3 regions of the Shouchella sp. JSM 1781072 genome follow, and region 1 is predicted to be linked to each of the others. Evidence: riboswitches for the same ligand, from Rfam matches in the RefSeq annotation. Region 1 holds a riboswitch; each other region holds the start of a gene.

Region 1 (6,022 bases):
AGATCGAGGCGATCGAAGTCTAACTTTACGACCTGAGGGGACCGCATCCGTTGTGCGTTCTTACGTTGAACATAAGCTTTATGGAGAAGCGAATGCGCTAACGAAATTATTTTATACTGGACCGATGTTTCGTTATGAACGTCCGCAGGCAGGTAGAATGCGGCAATTTGTTCAGTTCGGGGTAGAAGCATTAGGAAGTGCGAATCCCCATTTAGATGCAGAAGTACTCGCACTATTAATTGATATTTGCAATCGACTTGGCTTAGTCAACTTGAAGCTTGTTATTAATTCATTAGGGGACAAGGAAAGTCGTGATCGTCACCGTCAAGCATTGATTGATCATTTTGCACCATCAATAAATGAATTCTGCTCTGATTGCCAAACGCGGCTGGATAAAAACCCATTACGTATTCTTGATTGCAAAAAAGATCGCGAACACCTGTTAATGGAGACAGCTCCTGCCATTTTAGATTTTCTAAACGAAGAATCTAGGACATATTTTGAAAATCTGAAACAAACGTTAGATCAACTAGGCATTTCTTATGAAGTCGATGCGACGTTAGTAAGAGGCTTGGATTATTATAACCATACGGCGTTTGAATTGATGAGTACAGCACCAGGTTTTGGAGCCATCACAACGTTATGTGGAGGTGGACGCTACAACGGTCTTGTCCAAGAATTTGGTGGGCCGGAAACGCCTGGGATTGGCTTTGCCTTCAGTATTGAGCGTTTTATTTTAGCGATGAAAGCGGAAGGTGTTGCGTTACCTGAACGGCCACAGCTGGACGCCTATATTGTTGCTTTAGGAGAAGAAGCGAACCAACGAGCAGCTGTGCTTCTGCATGAATTGCGTAAAGATGGGTATCGTGTTGACAAAGATTATATGGGGAAGAAAATGAAAGCTCAATTTAAAACGGCAGATCGAAACGGCGCAACATGCACAATTATTATTGGTGAAGATGAGCTGGCGAATGAACAGGCGGTTATTCGCCATATGGATTCAGGCGAACAAAAAACCGTCTCCCTTCATTCTGTTGCAGTCGAATTAAGAGAGAGTATTAAAGGAGGAGCAGGATTGTGAGTAAACGAACGCATCATTGTGGAGATCTTTCCAAGCATCAGACAGGGGAAGAGGTAAGTTTAGTTGGCTGGGTTCAACGAAGAAGAGATTTAGGACAAGTCATTTTCTTAGATGTCCGGGACCGTTCAGGTGTTATTCAAGTTGTATGTAGTCCAGACATAAACGAAGAAGCGTTAAAAATAGCGGACCGTGTACGAAATGAATATATGATTTCTGTTAAAGGAATTGTTGTTGAACGTGATGAAAAAGCGGTTAATAAGAAAATTACAACAGGCGAAATTGAAATTCATGTTCATTCATTCGAGCTGTTAAATGCTTCAAAACCACTTCCGTTTCAAATTGAAGCAAATACGGATGCTTCTGAAGATGTTCGCTTGAAATATCGTTACTTAGACTTGCGTCGTCCTGACATGCAAGAAGCATTTAAATTAAGACATAAAGTAACGAAAACCGTTCGTGACTTTCTTGATGAAGATGGATTTTTAGAAATTGAAACACCGATGTTAACAAAAAGTACACCTGAAGGAGCAAGGGACTACTTAGTGCCAAGCCGTGTGCATCATGGTGAATTTTATGCCCTTCCGCAATCACCGCAAATTTTTAAACAATTGCTGATGGTATCTGGTTTTGAAAAATATTTTCAGATTGTGCGATGTTTTAGAGATGAAGATTTACGAGCAGACCGCCAGCCTGAGTTTACACAAATTGATATTGAAGCAAGTTTTCTTGAAACAGAAGATATTCTTGGTATGACGGAAACTCTAATGAAGAAGTTGATGCTTGAAACCCACGGTCTTGAATTTGAAGGGTCCTTTGAGCGGATGACATATGAAGATGCGATGAATCGCTATGGCTCTGATAAACCTGACACCCGTTTTGGAATGGAACTTGTTGATTTGACAACGGTTTTAGCAGATACGGAGTTTAAAGTATTTAGACAGGCAATTGATTCAAACGGGATTGTAAAAGGAATCAACCTTAGTGGAGGTGCAAATAAACTTTCTCGTAAAGAGATTGATGCACTTACCGATTTTGTTAAGCCATATGGTGCAAAAGGTTTAGCGTGGCTAAAGGTTGAAGAAGAAGGGTTAAAAGGACCAATTGCAAAATTCTTCAATCCTGAACAAACAGAAGCGTTGCTTGAAAGCATGCAAGCAAAACCAGGTGACTTGTTGTTCTTTGGTGCAGATAAGAAACAAATTGTCTTTGATTCATTAGGTGCACTACGTTTAAAATTCGGAAAAGATTTCGATCTAATTGATACAAGTAAATTCAATTTCCTTTGGGTTGTTGACTTTCCACTCGTTGAGTACGATGAGCAGGCAAGACGTTATGTAGCCCTACACCACCCATTCACACGTCCGAAAAAAGAAGATGAACATCTACTTGAATCGAATCCTGATGATGTGCGAGCAGAAGCTTATGACCTCGTCTTGAACGGCTATGAGCTTGGTGGCGGCTCTCAACGGATTTATGAGCGTGAGCTACAAGAAAAAATGTTCCAGACGCTTGGATTTACAAAAGAACAAGCGAATGAAGAGTTTGGCTTTTTGCTTGAAGCATTTGAATATGGTACACCTCCACATGGTGGAATTGCGCTAGGCTTAGACAGGATTGTCATGTTACTAGCACAAAAAACAAATTTACGAGAAGTCATTGCCTTTCCGAAAACGGCAAGTGCTAGTGATTTAATGACACATGCACCAGGTGCAGTCAGTGTGGAACAGTTAATTGATTTAAACCTGTCTGTTCTCGGGAAGCGTGGTTGACAGAAGAAACGCATCCCTCTATAATTACGGATACGATCAAATGAAAAAAACATACTATCTTATCGAGAGTGGCGGAGGGACTGACCCGATGAAGCCCGGCAACCAACCTATTTAAGGTCAAGGTGCTACATTCAGCAGAACGATGGTTCTGAGAGATAAGCAAAGGCAAAAAGCCCCTTTTCTTATCCAAGAATAGGGGCTTCTTTCAATAGACGAGAGGGTGACAGAGATGAAAATTGGCCTAATTGGATACGGAACGGTTGGAAGTGGTGTTTATGAACGGTTAATTCGTTCAAGAGAACAGATTGAAACCATTATCGGAGGAAAATTCGAAATCATTCGTATTTTAGTCAAAGATGTGAAGAAACATGAGGACGTTCACCGAAATCTTCTTACATCATCATGGGAGTCTTTTTTTGAACAGGAGCGATACGATCTTGTATTTGAAGCAATAAACGGAACAGATCTTCCGAAAGCATTTACGGAATCATTATTAAAGCAAGGCACCTCTGTTATTTCGGCTAACAAAAAGCTTGTAGCGCTACATGGAGAAGAGCTTGAGCAACTTGCTTATGATCACGGTGCTTACTACGGTTGGGATGCGGCAGTATGTGGGGCGATCCCTATCGTGAATGTTTTCAAAAGTGTGTTACTTACAACGAATATCCAGTCGATTGCAGGTATCCTCAACGGGACAAGTAATTATATTCTCACAAAAATGGGCGAAGGAAGAACCTATGAAGATGCGTTGGAACAAGCTCAATCATTAGGTTATGCAGAAGAGGATCCTACTTCTGATGTTGAAGGGTGGGATGCTGTTTATAAGCTCTGTTTATTGGCAAGACAATGTTATGATCAATGGATTTCGCCAAATGAGATTGAACGTGTTGGCATTAGTCATATTGATCAATGGCACATTCAAGCCGCAAAAGCGCTACGCTTATCCTTTAAATTAATTGCGAAATTAGAAGTAGATTCAACGTCCCTAAAAGGGTTCGTCAAGCCTGTTTTAATTGATCAAGAACATTCTTTAGCACCAATTCGTGGCGTTTTAAATGCTGTTACTCTTGAAGGGAAAGATATGGAGCGACTTATTTTTGCTGGCCCCGGTGCCGGAAAAGAAACAACAGCAAACAGCGTCGTAGAAGATTTTATTTTTCATGAACAACAGCGAGACGTATTGCCTCGTTTTACGTATCGTTTAACGAAAATCGAGGAAGGCATATCGGAAAAATTAACAGCGCAAGAAGTATGGTTTTGTAAAAATGAACAGCTTGGTGAAGTGGAACCTTATTTAGAGAAAACAAAAGTGTGGAAGGAAAAAGACATAGAAGGAGGAAAAGTGTTTATTGTGACTCCGCTTTCATCAGTAACGCCATTCTTTACATTCCCACTGCTGACAGAAGTAGACCAAGAACTTACAACAGTGGAAAGCAAATTATAAATGGTATTTCGTTTCAGGAACGAGTTTTTTGAATTCTTTAATAAAAGTCTCTGGAGACGTTTTAATTTTGTACGTCGTTACGCCTTTACTAGTGTGTAAGTATAAAAATCCTAATGAATGTGGCGTATCGCTCGGAAATCGATACGAGATATCAAAGACACTATCAAGTGGAAAGTGATCCGTACTTGTTTCAATGCGATCGCTATACAAAGCTAATTCGAAGGAACTTTCAACGACTCTTTTTTCTAGTATAGCAATTTCCTGCGTTACTTCAATGCATCGCTGTATTACAATGGCGCTCATCATCGTTGCCTCCTTTTAAAGAGAATGTACCATATTTTTCGTGAAAACTCGATTAATATGCAAGGTTTGCGTGTAAAAAATGTTGGGTATTTAAAAGACAAACAACAAGTATATGCCTTAAGTCGCAATTTTTTGAAAAATGATTGCCTATTAATGAAAAACCTGATATGATAACGGTAATCACATATCCTGATCTGTTCGTAAGGGCTTTATTCTTTGAGCCAACACTTTAAAAAAGGGAGCTTGCTGTTGCTGTTTTGCTTACATGCCTCGGTAGCTGAGGACTTAAAATAAATGGTACAAAGCACCCACCTGCCTGGCAGGTTCAAAGCATCGACTTCCTACGGCAAGATCGGGATGACACGAAGCATTTTCTGAAAAGGAAATGCTTTTTGTAGTGTGCTTTTAGAAGAGAGTATGATATGATCACATCAGCAAAATGCAATGGATAAAGGAGTTTGATGAACGTGTTACACCAGTTTTCAAGAAATGAACTGGCCATTGGTCATGACGGATTAGATCGATTAAAAGGAAGTACAGTTGCAGTACTAGGTATTGGTGGGGTAGGCTCATTCTCAGCAGAAGCACTTGCCCGCTCGGGAGTCGGTAAAATCGTCCTTGTTGATAAAGATGACGTTGATATTACAAATGTAAATAGGCAAATCCACGCGTTGCTATCAACCGTTGGCCAGCCTAAAGTCGATTTAATGGCGGAGAGAATAAAAGACATTAATCCAGAATGCGAAGTGGTTGCGCTTAAAATGTTTTATACAGAAGAGACATATGAAGATTTCTTTTCTCATAAATTAGATTTTGTGATTGACGCAAGTGATACAATTTCATATAAAATCCACTTAATTAAAGAGTGTCGAAATAGAAATATTCCGTTAATCTCAAGTATGGGTGTTGCAAATAAACTAGATCCAACCCGTCTTCGTATTGAAGATATCTCTAAAACAAGCTACGATCCAATTGCAAAAGTGATTCGGACTCGATTAAGAAAAGATGGAATTCATAAAGGTGTTACGGTTGTCTTTTCTGATGAAAAACCGATTCAAATTCGTGAGGATATTCGTCAAGAAATCGTTCCAGAAAGTGCGGAACAAGGGAAAATTCGTAAAGCAAAGCTTCCACCATCTTCGAATGCGTTTGTTCCATCTGTGTCTGGTTTAATTATGGCTGGACATGTGATTACAAAACTGCTGGATGGGATTGAAATCAATCGCCAAGACTAAGCCTATTTGCGTAACGTTAAAGCTGGCTTAGTTCTACTAGGAAATATATTGCATGGAATTAAGGTGTATGTAAATCTTATTTTTCTCCCATGTCATATTTGTTATCGCTGATGGCGACTCCAGCGTGAAAAGTGACAGTCCGAAAAATTCAATTGAACGTTCCCATTTTTGGAGAAAAGATGACCCCTTT
Region 2 (6,022 bases), 120 kb from region 1:
AGAAATGTTGTTTTCTGTTTTTGAAATTCCGATTATTGGTCTTGTAGCCATGGCGGTAATTTTACTAGGGTTTGTGGCGAAAGTTGCGTTGCCGTTTAACATTCCAGCCTCTTTATTTGCCATTATTGTTGGTGTCGCTTTGGCCTTTGTCCTTGGTTACCAAACTAGTAGTGATGTAACAGAAGCGTTAAGCAACGTCGGCTTTTATCCATTTTTACCAACCCTTGCCGCTTTTGAAGGGATGACGTATCTCTTTGGTGCACTGATCGGGTTATTAGGGATTTTAATTCCGATTACGATTTATAATGCGATTGAAACAATGAATAATGTGGATGCGATGTCAGCTGCTGGGGATTCTTATGATGTTCGAGAGTGTCAAGCAGTAGATGGAATAGGTGCTATGCTTGGTGCTTGTTTTGGCGGCATGTTCCCGACAACGGTTTATATTGCAACTGTGGGAGCCAAACAGCTAGGTGCTGGTCGTGGCTATAGTCTTTTAAATGCTGGGGTTTTCGCCCTTGCTTCCATTACTGGTTTGATTGGTGCCTTTTCGGCATTAATTCCAATGGCTGCGGTTGCCCCAATTCTAGTCTTTGTAGGGATGTCAATGATCGGAAGTACGTTTGCAAACAATGCAAAGCGTTACTATCCAGCCATTGCTTTAGCGATGCTTCCTTATATTGCGAACTATATGATGACACGCTTTAACAATCAAGCACCTGATGTTGTCGCAGGCATTTCTGAAGGAATTGTCCCACTTGGACAAGGTGCCATGTTTACAGCGATTATTTTAGGCGCTATCACCGTCTTTTTAATTGACAAAGACTTCTATAAAGCAGGGATCTTTTCAGCGATTGGTGCGCTTCTCTCCTTCTTTGGTTTTATGCACGCCCCTTCGTTAGCAGTAAATGCTGCGTTTGATTATACAATCGGCTATCTGTTAATCGGTCTTTTCTTTGTTTACATTGGATATCGAGAATCAAAGAAGGTAACTGTAGAGGTCGATCAAAAAATAGAAAACGTTGCGTAACGAAAAACCCATTTGAGGATACTCAAATGGGTTTATTTCGTTTTGTATAATCTTTATTTTCTATGAGTGTTTCAATCGTAACAATAAGAAATGCCAGTGCCGCTTGTGTAACAACGGGAATCGTTATCGATGTAAACAATCGTTCAAGGAAATGAATAAGCGGAAAAATAAACACAAACTGGATTGTAATTTCGCATACTTTTTGTAGCGAATAGCGTTTTACCTTAGGCACAACGGTATAAATGAGGCTCTTCGTTATCATTTCGATGATTACACCACTTACAAGAAATAGAATGACGAACCAGGCTAAAGACCAAAGCGACCGATATTCTATTCCCAAAAGGTAAAACAGACTAATCATGCCAAAATAGTACAGGACAAATATAAATCCGAGTACAACAATTAGGAGCAAAGCAATTCCTATCACTGTTTGAAGGGATGGTTTCCGCATAAATCAGACCTTCTTTTGTTCAAAGATTATTCTGCTAGACGCAATTCGTTCGTAATTTCAATCGAACGACTCGAAATGGTTGACGCACTAACGTTATATTTTTCAGCTAATGCTTTTTGTGTAACGGAAAGCGGTGCAAATTCTTGTAGCGCATATTCCATTGCAGCTGCAAATGCTTCAGGCTTACGAATATTTACTTTTTTAGCTGAAGTAAACGCATGCCATTTTTCTAAAGCGAGTTGTTCAATTTCCGGTGGATGTTGGTCTTTTTTCAAGCCACTTAAAAGAATATCGGCCGTTTCTTTTACTTGTTCAGATGACCATTCAAAATCGTCGGCAACTTTCACGACAGGCGTATTCTCCGCAAGTAACGACGAAAGAAGCTGGGGCCATTTAGAGGTAAAGCTGTCTCCTTCAGAAGCTGAACGGAATGCATCAATTTTGTTTTTAATGTCCGTTGTTTTAGCAGGCACATGGCTAATGACTGGGCCGACAAAGCTCATAGCATGTTCCCCATTGGCCGGAAAACCAATAATTGTTGAGCCAGGCTCGACTGTGTCTTTATGTTCGTCAGGAATGATGTGAGTTAAGCGTTCATTCGTGAATAAATGGAGGCTTTCACATTGATCTTCATTTACGGATACTACTTCAAGAACAGCAGGTTTTGTTCCTTTCCAGCTTTCTATAATAGTAGCTGTTTGTGGACGTTTAATTTTTCTTAACTTGCTTTCAAGAAATGTATCGTATATGGTTTGCCCGTCTGCTTCAATAGGCTTGTGGAAAATAAGCCATACAAGCAGCATACTTGAAAGGGTCTCGGTAACACTTTCTTCAACGTCTGGGTAAACATGGTGGTAACTTTGCACCCAGTTTGTTAATTCCTTTTGGTAGCGGGTAAATGCAGTATAAAGCATTTCCGTTTCTAACTGATGAAGCTCTTGAGAGACAATTGCTTTTGATTCTGCTTTTTGCATGCAACATTTTTTATATTTTTTCCCACTGCCACATAGACAAGGATCGTTTCTCTTTATCATAGATGTTCCTCCTTACGTCAACTTTCTTAGTTTAACAGATTTGCGCCATAAAAGCAGGGTTTACAGCCGTTAATTTTGTTGTTGAGTCGTTAAGTAAATGAAAATGGATCTTTTGTATGAATTATGTTTTGACAGTTTTCAGTCTTTATGCTAAATTAATTGAATACTCATACATAAGAAAACACTCTTTATATTGAGAAGTGGAGGGACTGGCCCGACGAAGCTTCAGCAACCTTTCCGATTGGAAAAGGTGCTAATTCCAGCAAAGGGAACTTTGGCAGATAAGGGGGATGCGATACGATCGCATAAACCCTTTTCATTGAAAAGGGTTTTTTAATTTCATATGTGAAACGAAACGGTGTAGTGTCCAACTACTTAATAGGGGAACTTGGTGAAAATCCAAGACGGTCCCGCCACTGTGACGCACGTATGTGCGAAGTCAGATTGCCTGCCGAATCGTTCTGCTTAGCTCTACGCGGATCTAGAGAAGAGTGGAAATCATGCCTTTTAAACTAGTTGTCATTTTTTCGCTAGTGATCTTTTGGTATATTTCCTATCCCTTTCTCTTGAAAGGGATTTTTTTATGGTGAGTACAACTATTTGAGGAGGCAGAAAAAATGAGTGGAGTTAGAAGTTCAAGCTTAGGTTTTCCAAGAATTGGGGAGCAACGTGAGTGGAAAAAAAATTTAGAAGCCTATTGGAATCAAAAACTAGCGCAAGACGACTACGTAAAAAAACAGAAAGAGTTACGTTTGAATCATTTACAAAAACAAAAGGATGCAGGGCTTGACTATATACCTGTCGGCGATTTTTCTCACTATGACCAGGTACTTGATACAGCAACAGCATTTGGCTTAGTACCTGATCGCTTTGACTATGAAGGTGGAAGCGTTGATTTAGATACGTATTTTGCGATTGCTAGAGGCAGTGAGCATGCGGTTGCTGCTGAAATGACAAAATGGTTCGACACAAATTATCACTATATCGTACCTGAACTTGATGGTAGAGAGCCGGAGCTCGTAAACAATCGCTGGTTAGATTTAATTGAAGAAGCGAAGCAAGAACTAGGGGTAACCGGAAAGCCAGTAATCTTGGGCCCTGTAACATTTGTTAAGCTATCAAAACAATACGGCAGTCGTTCATTTGTTGATCATGTTCGAAGCTTATTGCCTTTATATACAACCGTTTTAAATCAGCTGGCAGAGGCTGGGGTAGCGTGGATTCAAGTAGATGAGCCTATTTTAGTTGGGGATATGAGTGAGGAAGAATGGTCGATTACTGAAGAAGTCTATACATGGTTCTCAGAGTCAGCACCAAAAGCGAACCTTCTACTACAAACCTACTTTGAAGGAGTTGATGATTTTAGTCGTTTGACGAAGCTACCTGTTGCTGGTATAGGATTAGATTTTGTTTATAGTGATAGTTTACAAAAACTAAAGCAACATGGATTCCCGAAAGAAAAAACATTAGCAGTTGGGCTAATTGATGGTCGAAACATCTGGCGTACAGACTTAACGAAGACACACGCCATGGTAGAAGAACTTTCAAAAATAGTTGGGCAAGAACAATTAATTCTTCAACCTTCTTGTAGTTTGCTTCATGTGCCAGTGTCACTAAAACATGAACAAAAGCTGCCTGAAGATTTAAAAGCTGCCTTATCATTTGCTGAAGAAAAATTAGCAGAGTTGAATGAACTTAAAGCAGTCTTAAATCAGCAGCAAGACGTGAAACAGCTACAAGTTGGAAAGCGGGCGATTGATACGTTAAACCAATCGGCAAGTCGCACAAACCAAGAAGTCCGTACCGCTTTAGATCTCAGCAAAACGGAAGATTCTAAAAGAGCGGTTCCTGCGGATAAACGTATGGAACTTCAACAAGAAGTCTTTCAACTCCCGCCATTACCGACTACAACAATTGGTAGTTTTCCGCAATCAGCAGACGTTCGAAAAACGAGGTTGCAATGGCGAAAAGGGGAAATTACGAATGAAGCCTATGAGTCCTTTATTAATGCTGAAATTGAGCGTTGGATTGAGATTCAAGAAGAGATTGGTTTAGATGTCCTTGTGCACGGAGAGTTTGAGCGTACCGATATGGTCGAATTTTTTGGCGAGAAGCTAGGTGGTTTTGAATTTACATCAAATGGATGGGTTCAATCATACGGTTCAAGATGCGTGAAACCGCCTGTTATATTCGGGGACGTCTTTTTCCAAAACGATATGACTGTCAAAGAAACATTAGTCGCACAATCGAAAACATCGAAACCGGTCAAAGGGATGTTAACAGGTCCTGTCACGATTTACAACTGGTCGTTTCCACGGACTGACCTACAAGCAGAAGATGTGGTGAATCAAATTGCCCTTGCATTGGAAAAAGAAGTGCTCGCTTTAGAGAGAGCAGGAATTACGGTCATTCAAGTAGATGAACCTGCATTAAGAGAAGGGTTACCTTTAAAGAGAGAGAAGTGGAAAGCCTATTTAAATCAATCTGTTAAAGCATTTCAGCTCTCTGTAAAATCGGTTGAGCCGCAAACGCAAATTCATACGCATATGTGCTACTCCGACTTTCAAGATATTATTCAAGCGATAGACGGACTTGATGCAGACGTTATTTCAATCGAGATGTCACGAAGTCATGGAGAGCTCATTACAGCGTTTGAAGACTATACGTATAGCAAAGGGATTGGGCTAGGGGTCTATGATATTCATAGTCCACGTGTACCAACAGAAGAAGAAATGGAAACAAGTATTAATCGCGCCCTGCAAGTTCTTGATCAACGCATTTTCTGGGTTAATCCAGACTGTGGCTTAAAAACAAGAAAAGAAGCTGAAACCGTGGAAGCACTTAAAGCGATGGTGAAAGCAGCGAAAGCGAAACGGTCTCAACTCGTTCAGTAACGCACAAAGAAAAAGCTTATCAATTTAATGATAAGCGTGAGATGTACGCTCGAGGTCTTCTTGATCGCAAGCGTACATCTTTTTTATGCATTTAAGTTTGTTGAATCAGTTGGCTTATCTTTCTTACCAGCGCTTCTTGCCCCTTCAATTCCGAGAAACACACACATTACGAAAAGGATAAAACAGATCACAGAAAGCAAGTAGTTTTGCGCCATGAAGTTCGAGTAAAGCATAACGAGAAGAGCGCTCGTTGTAACGATAAACATGAAAATCATGGGAATGATGACGAACAAGGCTTTTGACTTTGTTTTAACAAGCCACATCGTGACAGCTAAAAGAGCTAAAGCTCCAAGCATCTGGTTTGCGGCTCCGAATAACGGCCAAACCGTTTGCCATGTTCCAGATAATGCAAGGGCGGTTGCCCCGATTAAACCAGTAATTGTCGCAAAATGCTTATTCGATAAAAGTTTAACATTGATGCTATCGCCTAATTCAGAAACCGTGTACCGCATTAGCCGTGTAGCAGAGTCAAGTGTGGTCATTAGAAATGCGGACGCTGCTAGTGCAGTAAACGTAATACCAGCTTGAACAGGCAAGCCCCATGTGCTCATAA
Region 3 (6,022 bases), on a different contig from region 1:
AGGAAGTGTAGTTCAAATCCAAGCAACTGATAAAGGCTCGACAGCTGATTTAAAAGCATGGGCACAAAAAGCTGGGCATAGCTATATTGGCACCGTTGAAGATGGAGACATCCTTAAACATTATTTGCGTGTAGCTGGAGATCATGAAGAGGAAGGACTTTCTTTTCCTCATGTTGTGAACAATGAAGGCTTACAAACAGCCATTCAGAATAACGAACCTATGACCATTCTTGATGTTCGTGAAAAGAATGAATATGAGGAGTTTCATATTCCAGGCGCGCAATCAATGCCATTAGGAGAATTAGAAAAGAGAATACAAGAGGTCGACAAAGAAAAAACCATCTATGTCGTTTGTCGTACCGGCAATCGAAGCGAATTAGCGGCACACACGTTATTGAAGAATGGCTATAAGCATGTAGTCAATGTGATTCCTGGTATGAGCCAATGGAAAACCGAGGGAGGAAATTAAGGTGAGTTTAACAGCGATGACGACAAAAGAATTAGCAAATAAAGTCATTCAGCAAGAACCATTGTTTATTCTAGACGTTCGAAATGAAGATGCATTTGAGGATTGGAAAGTGGAAGGTATACAATTTGACTATTTGAATGTTCCTTATTTTGATCTATTAGATGGGGTAGAAGGAATTTTACCGAAACTCCCGTCTGATCAACCGATACTAGTCGTATGTGCGAAAGAAAATTCATCGATTATGGTTGGAGAAATGTTAGTGGATGAAGGGTTGTCTGTTTCTTATTTATCAGGTGGCATGAAGGCTTGGAGTGAGCATTTAGAGCCAATCAAAATCGCTGACCTCATCAGTGGGGGCGAGTTATACCAATTTGTTAGGCTTGGAAAAGGCTGTCTTTCTTATATGCTGATTTCGGGTAGTGAAGCTGTTGTTATCGATTCAGCGCGGATGACAGATGCTTACTTAACTCTTGCTAGCGAAAAAAGAGCATCCATTACCCATGTTTTAGACACGCACCTACATGCGGATCATATTTCTGGAGGGCGGACGATTGCGGAACAAACGAATGCAAAGTACTGGCTTCCGCCAAAAGATGCAGAAGGGGTAACGTTTCATTACGAGCCAATTGAAGATGGTTCTCACATTCAAGTCGGGTCAACAAGAATTGACATCCAGGCATTGTATACGCCAGGTCATACGATCGGTTCAACGTCCTTTATGATTGACGATGCATATTTACTAACAGGGGATATTTTGTTTATTGATTCCATTGGGAGACCAGATTTAGCAGGGAAAGCAGATGATTGGGTAGCAGATTTGAGAAACTCTCTCTATTCCAAATACAAAGACTTATCGTCAGAGCTAATTGTACTACCTGCTCATTTTATGAATGTGGATGAATTAAACAAAGATGGCAGTGTCGGAGAAAAGTTGGGCGTCTTATTTGAGAAAAACCATGGTTTAAATGTGAAGGATAAAACGACATTTCGCTCCATGGTGACGGACAACCTGCCGCCACAACCGAATGCTTATCAAGAAATCCGCGAAACCAATTTAGGTTTAAAAGAACCAAATGAAGAAGAACAACGGGAAATGGAAGTTGGACCAAACCGTTGTGCCGTTCGATAAACAAAAAAAGGAGACTACTACGATGAATGTAAACAAGGTATTAGACGCTAAAGGATTGGCATGCCCAATGCCAATTGTTAAAACGAAAAAAGAAATGAAGACACTAAACGTAGGGGATATTTTAGAGGTGCAAGCAACCGACCAAGGAGCATTAAAGGATTTCGAAGCATGGGCAAGGTCAACAGGTCACGAATTGCTTAAGTCAAAAGAAGAAGATGGAGTTCTCACCTTTCATATAAAAAAGGGCGAGTAAGAGAAGGGAAAGGAATCCCTCTCGGTTAGGAGACATTTATGGACATTTTGTTCATCATCACGATTTTCATCATTGGCTTTTTTGGTTCATTTGTTTCGGGAATGGTTGGGGTTGGTGGCTCAATTATAAAATACCCAATGCTCCTCTTTATACCACCAATGTTTGGCTTCGCGGCTTTTACGGCACATGAAGTATCAGGCATTAGTGCCATACAAGTCTTCTTCGCTACCATAGCAGGTGTGTGGGCTTATCGAGGTACAGGGTATTTACATCGCACACTGATTGTCTATATGGGGAGCAGCATTCTAGTCGGAAGTTTTATTGGAGCGTTTGCATCAAACTTCTTCACAGAAAGCTCGGTGAACATTGTTTATGCTGTTCTTGCGACGGTTGCGGTCGTTTTGATGTTTCTGCCTAAGAAACAAATTTCTGAACAACCCGCCAATCAAATTTCCTTCAATCGAGGGCTTGCGGCTAGTTTATCGTTTATTGTAGGAATTGCTTCTGGAATTGTTGGAGCAGCGGGATCATTTTTACTCGTACCGATTATGTTAACCGTTTTAAAGTTACCTACACGAGTAACGATTGCGACCTCTCTTGCGGTCACATTCATCTCCTCAATCGGCTCAACAGTTGGAAAAGTGGCGACCGACCAAATATTATATGGTCCTGCGCTTGTTATGATTATTGCGAGTTTAATTGCTTCACCTATTGGTGCGAAATTTGGTCAAAACATGAATACGAAAGTCCTGCAATGGTTGCTAGCGCTGCTTATTCTAGGGTCTGCGATTCAAATATGGTGGACACTCTTTTAATTGCTAAGTAATTAAAGAAATTGCTTTATGATGAAACGCTTTCGTGAAAAATTATTAAAAAAACTCTTGCATTTTGAAAATAAAATCTGCTACACTACGTTCAACAACTAATTAAATATTTTTCTTATTAAGAGGAGCGGAGGGACTGGCCCGATGACGCTTCAGCAACCCCACTATGGTGGAAGGTGCTAATGCCTGCAGGAAAACTTCCTGGATGATAAGAGCGTGGATAATTCATTGACTTTTCGCCCCTCTTTCATTTTTGGAAGAGGGGCTTTTTACATTTTAAAAAGGAAAGACGAAAATATTAGGGAGCGTTTTATCAAAAAATCTGATTAAACAAATATGGATAGGAGGAAATGGTGTGATTGAATTCAAAGGTGTCTCAAAAACATTTTCATCTAATGGGCAAGACATCCATGCATTGCGCGAAATTGATTTACAAGTTGAAAAAGGCGATATATATGGAGTCATCGGTTTTAGCGGAGCGGGTAAAAGCACACTTATTCGGACTGTTAACTTAATCGAACGCCCCACAGCAGGTGAAGTGATTGTGAATAAAGAGAATTTGATGCAGCTAAATTCTCGTCAACTTCAAAGAGCAAAGCGAAATATCGGGATGATTTTTCAACACTTTAATCTACTACAGTCAAAAACGGTATTTGAAAATGTTGCGACGCCATTGCGATTAGTAAAGACAAAGAAATCGGCTGTGAATAAGCGTGTAAATGACCTATTAAGCTATGTGGGCTTAGAGGCATTTGCTTCACGTTATCCAGATCAACTTTCAGGTGGACAGAAGCAGCGAGTAGGGATTGCTCGGGCCCTTGCATCGAACCCTGAAATTCTCTTATGTGATGAAGCAACATCGGCGCTTGATCCGGAAACAACGAGCTCGATTTTGCAGCTTTTAAAGCAAATTAATAAAGAATACAACATTACTATTTTGATGATTACGCATGAACTCGGTGTTGTTCGTGAGATCTGTAACAAAGTCGCAGTGATGGAGAGTGGAGACATTGTTGAGACTGAGAAGGTTGAAACAATTCTTTCACAGCCGGTACATGAGACAACGAAGAAATTTGTTCGATCGATTATACCTGATGACCTTCCACAAAAAGTGAAGCAACATCTCGCAAATAAAGGGAGCGATGAGCGGGTTTATCAACTCGATATAACGGACGATACAGATCAATCCACACTGTTAAACGATTTAGTTCACCAAGGTTTACGTGTGTCACTACTTCATGCTTCGATGCACGAAATTCGTGGAACGACGTTTGGATCGATTTATCTAAGTTTAAAAGGAGAAGCTGCTGCTCAGCAATCGGCTGAACGTTATTTCAAATCGGTTTCAATCAAAGTAAAGGAGGTTACGAACTATGCTGGACTGGTTGCCTGAACCGATACGCCCGCAAATTTCAAGTGATATTTTAGTCGACGCAATGTTTGAAACCATTTATATGGTCGCATGGTCATTATTATTTTCAGCGATTCTTGGAGTCGTACTTGGCATTGTTCTTGTCGTGACGAGGCCAGGTCATATTATGGAAAACCGTGTTGTCTACAATGCGATTAATCCGGTTATTAACGTCTTGCGGTCGATTCCATTTATTATTTTGCTTGTTGCTATTATTCCGTTAACGCGTTTGCTTGTTGGCACTTCTTTAGGAACAACAGCTGCGATTGTGCCGCTTGTGTTTTATGCAGGTCCTTATATCGCGCGGTTAATCGAAAACTCTTTGTTAGAAATTGAGCCAGGCATTATAGAAGCGGCTGATTCAATGGGGGCTTCGAAATGGCAAATCGTTTTTAAATTTCTCGTCCCTGAAGCAATGAGTTCGCTTATTCTCAGCATGACAACTGCTACGATCGGACTTGTAGGTGCAACCGCTATGGCTGGTGCAATTGGGGCAGGCGGAATTGGCGATGTTGCGATTGCCTATGGGTATAACCGTTTTGATGATGGGACAATGTTTGTAACTGTAATGATTTTAATTTTGATGGTTCAAGTGATTCAAACAGTTGGAAACATCGCTTCTAAAAAAGTAAGAAGACGATAGAGAGAGAAGGAGAGAATCCATTATGAAAAAAATTCATCAAGCCTTTTTGATAGCAGGTGCCACAACATTTACGTTAGCAGCATGCGGAAACGACACATCGACCCTTGCTGATGTAGGAGACGACTACAGTCCAGAAAACCCTGTTGATGTGAAAGTAGGCATTACTGGTTCTGACTCACCTGAGTGGGATCATGTTGCAAAATTAGCCGAAGAAGAAGGCATTGACGTGGAAATTGTACGATTTAGTGACTACGTTCAGCCAAATCAAGCATTAGCAGACGGTTCGATTGATATAAACGCGTTCCAAACGGTATCTTTCTTTGACAATTTTAGAGAAGAACACGATTTAGATTTAGCCGCTATTGGCTCAACGGTGCTTGCGCCAATGGGGTTGTATTCTGATAAATATGACAATGTCGATGACATCCCAGATGGAGCTGAAATTACGATCGATCGCGAAATTACAAATCAAGCTCGAAACTTAATGTTGCTGGCAGAAGCAGGCTTGCTTGAATTAGAAGATGACTTTGGTGTGACAAGTGGGCTTGATCAAATTAAAGACAATCCGAAAGAATTAACCCTAACAGAAATCGCACCGGCCAATGCGCCTCGTTTAATGCAAGATGTTGATGCTTCGGTTATTAATAATGGATTCGCTGTTGATGCGGGACTTAGTCCGGCAGAGGATGCTATTTTTAGAGAAGACGAAACAGCTACACCGTATATTAATATCATTGCTGCTCAAACAAAAGATCAAGACAATCCTGTGTTGCAACGCCTTGTCGAGCTTTATCAGTCGGAAGACGTGGAGAATGTCATTCTAGAAGAACATAAAGGGGCTCGAATCCCGACAGCTATTTCATTAGATGAGTTAAATAGCTACCCTAGATAATGGTGAGGAGTGATCAAGATGCCAACAGCGATAAAAGAAATTCAAGAAGCGATTCAAGAACACTTTATTCAACATCGTTTAACGTATATTAAAACCAGTCATGCAATTCACGAAAATCCTGAAGTCGGAAATGAAGAAGTGTTTGCTTCTTTAACCTTAACAACGTTATTAAGAGAAGCGGGTTTCACCATTAAAGAAGGCATTGCTGGTCACCCAACCGGTTTTGTTGCTGAAAAGCGGGTAGGCGCTGGGCCAACGATTGCTTTTCTCGCTGAATATGACGCTTTACCGGGATTAGGCCATGCTTGTGGTCATAATATCATTGGAACCACGAGTGTAGCAGCCGGGATTGCGCTAGCAGAACAATTAGAAGAGGTCGGTGGGCGTATTGTCGTGCTTGG

The links. Region 1 has a riboswitch for S-adenosylmethionine ahead of ACE1TH_RS08490 (homoserine dehydrogenase). Riboswitches for the same ligand answer to the same signal wherever they lie in the genome.
Region 2: another riboswitch for S-adenosylmethionine. It lies ahead of metE (5-methyltetrahydropteroyltriglutamate--homocysteine S-methyltransferase); the one in region 1 lies ahead of ACE1TH_RS08490 (homoserine dehydrogenase).
Region 3: another riboswitch for S-adenosylmethionine. It lies ahead of ACE1TH_RS12385 (methionine ABC transporter ATP-binding protein); the one in region 1 lies ahead of ACE1TH_RS08490 (homoserine dehydrogenase).

The regions. Positions count from the first base shown of each region.
Region 1 is NZ_JBHFQE010000001.1:1,586,554-1,592,575, reverse strand. Features, by position in the region: gene hisS (histidine--tRNA ligase) at 1-1,081, shown strand, start outside; gene aspS (aspartate--tRNA ligase) at 1,078-2,850, shown strand; SAM riboswitch class I at 2,907-3,012, shown strand; gene ACE1TH_RS08490 (homoserine dehydrogenase) at 3,080-4,294, shown strand; gene ACE1TH_RS08485 (hypothetical protein) at 4,289-4,600, opposite strand; RNA gene ssrS (6S RNA) at 4,781-4,960, shown strand; gene ACE1TH_RS08475 (tRNA threonylcarbamoyladenosine dehydratase) at 5,065-5,832, shown strand.
Region 2 is NZ_JBHFQE010000001.1:1,706,102-1,712,123, reverse strand. Features, by position in the region: gene ACE1TH_RS09105 (uracil permease) at 1-1,030, shown strand, start outside; gene ACE1TH_RS09100 (YrvL family regulatory protein) at 1,053-1,481, opposite strand; gene ACE1TH_RS09095 (SEC-C domain-containing protein) at 1,508-2,515, opposite strand; SAM riboswitch class I at 2,701-2,803, shown strand; cobalamin riboswitch at 2,855-2,985, shown strand; gene metE (5-methyltetrahydropteroyltriglutamate--homocysteine S-methyltransferase) at 3,133-5,409, shown strand; gene ACE1TH_RS09085 (carbon starvation CstA family protein) at 5,493-6,022, opposite strand, start outside.
Region 3 is NZ_JBHFQE010000002.1:552,243-558,264, reverse strand. Features, by position in the region: gene ACE1TH_RS12405 (sulfurtransferase TusA family protein) at 1-469, shown strand, start outside; gene ACE1TH_RS12400 (MBL fold metallo-hydrolase) at 486-1,598, shown strand; gene ACE1TH_RS12395 (sulfurtransferase TusA family protein) at 1,621-1,851, shown strand; gene ACE1TH_RS12390 (sulfite exporter TauE/SafE family protein) at 1,890-2,666, shown strand; SAM riboswitch class I at 2,788-2,890, shown strand; gene ACE1TH_RS12385 (methionine ABC transporter ATP-binding protein) at 3,031-4,068, shown strand; gene ACE1TH_RS12380 (methionine ABC transporter permease) at 4,049-4,729, shown strand; gene ACE1TH_RS12375 (MetQ/NlpA family ABC transporter substrate-binding protein) at 4,752-5,621, shown strand; gene ACE1TH_RS12370 (M20 family metallopeptidase) at 5,640-6,022, shown strand, end outside.